Regions from separate parts of the Pedobacter sp. AC163 genome, predicted to be linked through region 2. Evidence: riboswitches for the same ligand, from Rfam matches in the RefSeq annotation. Region 2 holds a riboswitch; the other holds the start of a gene.
The links. Region 2 has a riboswitch for cobalamin ahead of ACZZZK_RS01225 (TonB-dependent receptor plug domain-containing protein). Riboswitches for the same ligand answer to the same signal wherever they lie in the genome.
Positions count from the first base shown of each region.

Region 1: another riboswitch for cobalamin. It lies ahead of ACZZZK_RS17125 (TonB-dependent receptor plug domain-containing protein); the one in region 2 lies ahead of ACZZZK_RS01225 (TonB-dependent receptor plug domain-containing protein).

Region 1 is NZ_OZ409872.1:3,940,669-3,944,097, forward strand. Features, by position in the region: gene ACZZZK_RS17115 (RNA polymerase sigma factor) at 1-89, opposite strand, end outside; gene xth (exodeoxyribonuclease III) at 283-1,065, shown strand; cobalamin riboswitch at 1,261-1,454, shown strand; gene ACZZZK_RS17125 (TonB-dependent receptor plug domain-containing protein) at 1,552-3,429, shown strand, end outside.
Region 2 is NZ_OZ409872.1:259,301-262,729, forward strand. Features, by position in the region: gene ACZZZK_RS01225 (TonB-dependent receptor plug domain-containing protein) at 1-1,819, opposite strand, end outside; cobalamin riboswitch at 1,917-2,104, opposite strand; gene ACZZZK_RS01230 (serine hydrolase) at 2,238-3,429, shown strand, end outside.

The DNA.
Region 1 (3,429 bases), 3.7 Mb from region 2:
AAACCTAAAAGCATTCCAGCATACTTATCATATAACTGATGAATATCCTTCTGGTTACCTTTTGGGATGTTTATTGCAACTTCAGACATTTACTAACGGGAGTGATTAAATATAATTGCAAGATAAGCGCAAAAATTACAAATGCTTTCAATAAATGAAAAATTAATCAGTTTTTCGTGATTTTTAGATGTTGTAAAGTCAAAACGACTTGAATTTTAATTTCGTTTTAACTTGTGGGGAAAAATTTGTTCATTAATTTAGCCTCACCAATTTTTTATAGCGATGAGAATAGCAACCTACAATGTAAACGGCGTAAATGGGCGCTTACCAGTTTTATTAAAATGGCTCGAAGAAACGAAGCCTGATGTAGTTTGTTTACAGGAATTAAAAGCGCCTGATGAGAAATTTCCCGAAAAGGCTATTCTCGAAGCCGGCTACAACGCTATCTGGCATGGACAAAAAAGCTGGAATGGGGTGGCTATTTTATCTCGTGGACATGAAATAAAGGAACTTAAACGCGGTTTGCCTGGTGATCCTGAAGATTTACACAGTAGATATATTGAAGCCATGATCAATGGGGTTGTGGTGGGTTGCTTGTATTTGCCAAATGGAAATCCTGCGCCTGGGCCAAAATTGGAATATAAATTGGCTTGGTTTGAACGGTTAACACTCCATGCAGCGAAACTTTTAGAATTTAATTTACCCGTAGTGCTTGCAGGAGATTACAATGTGATGCCGACTGAATTGGACGTTTATAAACCGGAACGATGGGTTGACGATGCGCTTTTCAGGCCGGAAGTGCGTGAAGCTTTCCATAACCTGGTAGCACAGGGTTGGACAGATGCCATTAGAAAGCTGTATCCCGAAGAAGTGATTTATACCTTTTTCGATTATTTCAGAAATGCCTACGGCCGTAACGCCGGTTTGCGCATTGATCATTTTCTTCTGAGTCCACAACTAGAAAGTAAACTTTTAAGCGCTGGAGTAGATAGGCATGTTCGGGGCTGGGAAAAAACAAGCGATCATTGCCCGGTATGGATCGAAATTAGTGATGTAGAACAATAAGCATCAGCAAAATAGCTTTGCGAATTTTTGAGCTTGTTAAAATTGATTAATTAACAAAGCTTAAAAGCTCAAATTTATGCTAGCATCAAATGCTAGTGCCTCGAGTAGGTGAGTTTCCACAACCGCAAGAAATATTTACTTTCTAAGAAATTTAAACAGCGGCTAAACTTTTCTAAAATCTTTTAAAAAATTGGCTACCTTTGCCATGCTTTTGGTTTCCGGTTAACACCCGGAATTAAAAGGGAATTTGGTGTAAATCCAAAACTGTCCCGCAGCTGTAAGCTCCATTAACGGATTTTCTATTCTTTAAGCCACTGCCCCGATTTCGAGGTGGGAAGGCAAGAAAACCGGGAGTAAGTCAGAAGACCTGCCTCTTGCAATATTTCATAGCTTTCGGGGATTGAAGCTAGAGATGAGGTACTTTCGGTATTCCGTATTTTCATTTCTTGTAATTCTGTTTGCTGTGGGGATTAAACTCACAACAAAATGTTTAGGTTTTTACATGCCTTTAATGGCATAAAATATTATCTTTTCCTATCGTTCATTTTCTGGACAGGCATTCTTATGCCTCAATCTGCCCTTGCCCAAACTGACTCATTAAAAGCAAATATTTTAAAAGAAGTCGAGATTAAGCATCAGCGAAAATTATTACAAAATATTTCGCCAACACCTTTGCAAATATTAAGCGGAACGGCATTAAAAAAATTAAATGCACTCTCTGTTGCTGATGCCATCAGATATTTTTCGGGGGTTCAACTAAAAGATTACGGTGGCATTGGCGGTTTAAAAACCATTAACGTTCGCAGCATGGGTAGCAACCATACAGCAGTTTTTTATGATGGGATACAATTAGGAAATGCACAAAACGGGCAGGTAGATTTGGGTAAATATTCGTTGGATAACCTCGAAGAAATTTCACTTTATAGCGGTCAGAAAAGTGAACTGCTAATGCCAGCAAAAGCATTCGCCTCTGCCAGTTCGCTTTATTTAAAAACGCAAAGCCCTGTATTCGATATTGGCCAACGCCGAAGTTTGAAGTTAAGTTTAAAGGGCGGCTCCTTTGGTTTATTCAATCCATCGGTTATTTTTCATCAACGTTTAACTGACCGTTTATCGCTAAGCCTAAACGCAGAATTGATTCATGCGGATGGAAAATACAAATATCTATACACCAACAGTGTTTATGATACTACAGTAGTAAGGCACAACGGTGATATTCTTGCTAAAAGATTTGAAGCAGCGCTGTTTGGCAATACCGCCGATAGCAGTAAATGGCAACTGAGGATTTATAATTACGATAGCGAGAGGGGTCTGCCCGGCGCTATTGTGGCCAATAAGTTTGATTTTAGCCAGCGCCAATGGGATGATAGTTTCTTTGTTCAATCTTCCTATCAAAGCAAGACAGATCAAAGATTTCAATTCTTGGCAAATGCAAAATATGCTTACGATTTTATCCGCTATCTCGATCCGGAAAGGGTTTCACTCTTTGGCGCTTTAGACAATCGTTATGCCCAGCAAGAAATATATTTATCGTTAGCCAATCAATATCAGATTCTTAAATTTTGGGATATTTCCTTATCAACCGATTACAGTTATCAGCAATTAGATGCCAATCTGGAAAACTTTGCCCATCCTAAAAGGCAGACTGCTTTAATCGCTCTTGCTTCAAAATTAAACTGGCAACGTTTGAGTATCCAAGGTAACGTGTTGGCAACGTTGGTTAATGATCAGGTGAAAACCAATTCCTCAGCTGGCGATAAAACAGAATATACACCGACAATGATGGCTTCGTGGCAGCCTTTTAAAAATAACGATTTCCGATTAAGGGCTTTTTACAAATCCATTTTTAGGATGCCAACCTTTAACGATTTGTACTACACGCTGATTGGGAACAGTAATTTAAGTCCAGAATATACCAAGCAATACGATTTAGGTTTCACTTATTCCAAATTCTTTGAGGCCGTAAAGCTCACTCAAATTTCTATCCAAACAGATATTTATTACAACACCGTACGCGATAAAATCATTGCCATTCCTACGCTTAGCCCCTTCAGGTGGAGCATGGTTAACCTGGGTAAAGTAGAAATCAAAGGTTTGGAAACCAACATCCAAAGCAACTGGAATTTTAATGGTTTCAATTTGAATACAAAATTTAATTATACCTATGAAAAGGCCATTGATATTACTGAGAATAGTACAGTTTACGGTCAGCAGATTCCTTACATCCCATTGAATAGTGGCGCTTTAATGCTGGGCTTAGACTATAAAAATATCAGTTTCAATTACAGTTATATCTACACTGGCGAACGTTATAGCCAAAAGGCAAACATCCCTGTAAACTATGTACAACCCTGGTACACGCAT
Region 2 (3,429 bases):
CATTATAGTTTTCATTTAAAATGTTTTTAGCATCGAAAAAGATTTTAAGACGTTTTTTCGCGAACGCATATTCTGCATAAGCATTTAACAACTTGTAGCTTGGCAATGTTTCTACAACATAGTCCGTAAAATTACCATCCGTACGTGAACCAAAATACCTCAAATTGGCATTAATGAATAAATTATCAGTTGCCTGAATACCTGTTGTAATGCCAAAAGCATGTTTAGGTCTTCTAAAAAGAAAATCTTCCACTTTATTATTTACACTGTTATACTCGTTTCCATCAGTAAAAGCATAATAACCATTAAGGGTAAATTTCCATATTTTAACTGCTGGCTCGATTTCAAAACCTCTTACTTTTTGACTTTCCTGATTAATGTACCCAACTGCAAAATCGTAAATGATCGCATCTGTTAAATCGCGTTTGAAAGCCGCTCCACGTAGCGAGAATTTATCATCAGCTAAACTCAGATTAAAACCAGCTTCATAGTTCTGAGACTTTTCTGGTTTCAGGTTTAAATTTGATCCATATTGCCCGAACAGCATATTAAGTGTTGGAATTTTAAAAGCTGTTGAAACTGTACCGAATAGTTTTAGTTCTTTAATTATATTAATACTCGGTGTAATGGTGTAAGTGTAGTTTTCACCATATTGCTCGTGTTTGTTATAACGACCGCCAACTTCTAAATTGAAGATACTTAAATCATGCAAAAAGAGTGAGCCGTAAGCGGCAAAAATATTACTCTCCGGTTTGTTGCCTGCCGAGGAAAGTTTCATCACCCTGTTATCAATGCCTACCAATAAATCGAGTTTATCTCCAAGCTTTTGGTTATAAAATAAATCAAGCAAACTTATTCTTCCAGCACCAACACTTTCATATGGAAAACCGTCAAAACTACTTAAGGTATTGTTCGAAGTGCTTTGGTAACTATAATTTAAATTGATCTTGCCCGTTCCAAACTCGTATTTGGAATTTACACCCCCGCTAAAATTTTTCAGCAGTGAATGGTTGGCTGCGATACCATCAGTAAAAGCAGCCTCATCAATTTTGTAATTGCCTTCAAAATATCTGATAAAAGGATTAACAGAAAAATGTTGATCCAATTTTATTCCGAAGTTTGCATTTACCCCATCTGTTTTAAAGCCGTCTTTATCAAACGCTGTGTTATTACCCACTGGGTTTGCTGCTTCAGATATCCCATCCGTTTTGTGGTGGGTGTAGTTTATATTATAAGTAAAAGCATCAAGGCTGCCATTTAAGCCAATTGTACCTTTATAAGTTTCGTAACTGCCTGCACTGGCTACACCGTATATTGTATTGCCTTTTGGGCCGCCTTTTTTGGTAATGATATTGATTACCCCAGCAATGGCATCAGAGCCGTAAATGGTAGACTGGCCGCCTCGTAGAATTTCAATGTGATCGATTTGATCGATAGCAAAAAGGCGAAGATCGAAAGCACCACCGTTTCCAGAGGGATCATTTTGAACGATTCCATCAATTAATACGACAGCGTAAGCACTTCCCGCTCCGCGAAAAAAAACTGATTTGTTAGCGCCAGGATTACTTCCTGAACCAGCTACAATAATACCGGCTTGTTCGCTAATCAATTCTGGAAGAGATTTGCCCTGACTGCGATCCAATACTTCCCTACTGATGATACTAACCACTTTACCTGTTTGTGATTGTTTTTGATCATTCTTGGTGGCAGAAATTACCACATCTTTCAGTTTCAAGGTATCCTGTGCCTTAACTGATTCACCAATTACGATTTGCCCCAAACCTAAGCCTGCGGCAATCAAAATTTTTGTTTTGTTCATTTGATTGTGAGTTTTGCCCACAGCCAGCAGATAGAAAAGGAAATGAAAATACGAAAACGCTAAGTACTTCAATCCAAGCTTCAATCCCCGAAAGCTATGAAATTATATGCTAAAGGCAGGTCTTCTGACTTACTCCCGATTTTTAGCCTTCCCATTCCATGATTAGAAAAGTGGCGTAGAATTAAAAATCATTATAGAGCTTACAGCTGCGGGACAGTTTTGGATTTACACCAAATTCCCTTTTAATTCTGTGGCAACACAAAAACCAAAAGCGGCGCAAAGCTAACAAAATTAAACAAGTTGTAAAATGGATGATGGAGAAAGCATTTCTTCAATCAAAAGTTTAACTTTAAATATCAAAGCCAAAATAATGAGAATCCTACTTTTGATCACCCTTTTAATAAACTATTCTGTCGTTATGGCTCAAAAAACTGATACTATTATGCTTAAAAAGTTAATGGAATCAAAGCCAGAATTATTTGGTTCTGTTCTTAACCATCCAGATAAAAACCAGGTTCAAATTTTATACACCCAGATTACCCGTGACATTAAAAACAAACCAAGTTTTAAAAGCTACAGTTTTAATTTAGATCCACACCATTATTTCTATCCTGCAAGCACCGTAAAACTTGCGGCTGTTATTTTTGCTTTGGAAAAAGTGAACCGATTAAAAAGCACAGGCTTAACCGTGAAAAGCATTATGATAACCGATAGCGCTTTTCGGGGACAAACTAAAGTTGAAAAAGACGGCAGTGCGAAAAATGGACTTCCGACCCTTGAGCATTATATTAAAAAGATTTTGCTTACCAGTGATAATGATGCTTTCAATAGGTTGTTTGAGTTTATCGGGCGTGCTGAAATTAATGATAAATTTAAAAAGTATGGTTTTAATGATAGCAGAATTTTGAACCGTTTAGCCATAGGCGACGCGGGAGAAACCGCTAAACATACCAACCCAATTCGTTTTTATAATGACAACCGTTTGGTATATGAGCAAGAAGCAAAATACGATCCGAAAGAATACGAATTGAACTTAACTAACCTGGTAATGGGTAAAGGTTATTTAGATAGCGCAGATAAACTGGTAAATAAACCTTTTAGTTTAGCCAATAAGAACGCATTTGCCATCAATGATCAACATCGTTTAATGCAAAAACTAATGTTTCCAGAAGCTTTACAGGCTCAAGAACGATTTAACCTAACCGCTGCAGATTATAAATTGATTTACACTTACATGAGCAAATATCCAACAGAAAGTGATTATCCAAAATATGATGAAAAGGAATTTTGGCCAACATATGCTAAAATGCTTTATTATGGTAGAGAGAAAAATGTAATTCCGGATCCAAACATCAGGATTTTCAACAAATATGGCGACAGTTACGGATATATTATCGACAACTCCTATTTTGTAGACTTTAAAAATGGAATTGAATATTTACTTACGGCTGTTATACAGAGTAATGAAGACGGGATTTATAACGATAACAAATATGAATATGATACGGTCTGTTTTCCTTTTATGAAAAATTTGGGGCGAACGATTTACGAATTGGAAACCAGTCGTAAAAAGCCTAAACCAGATTTATCTAAATTTAAGATGAATTATC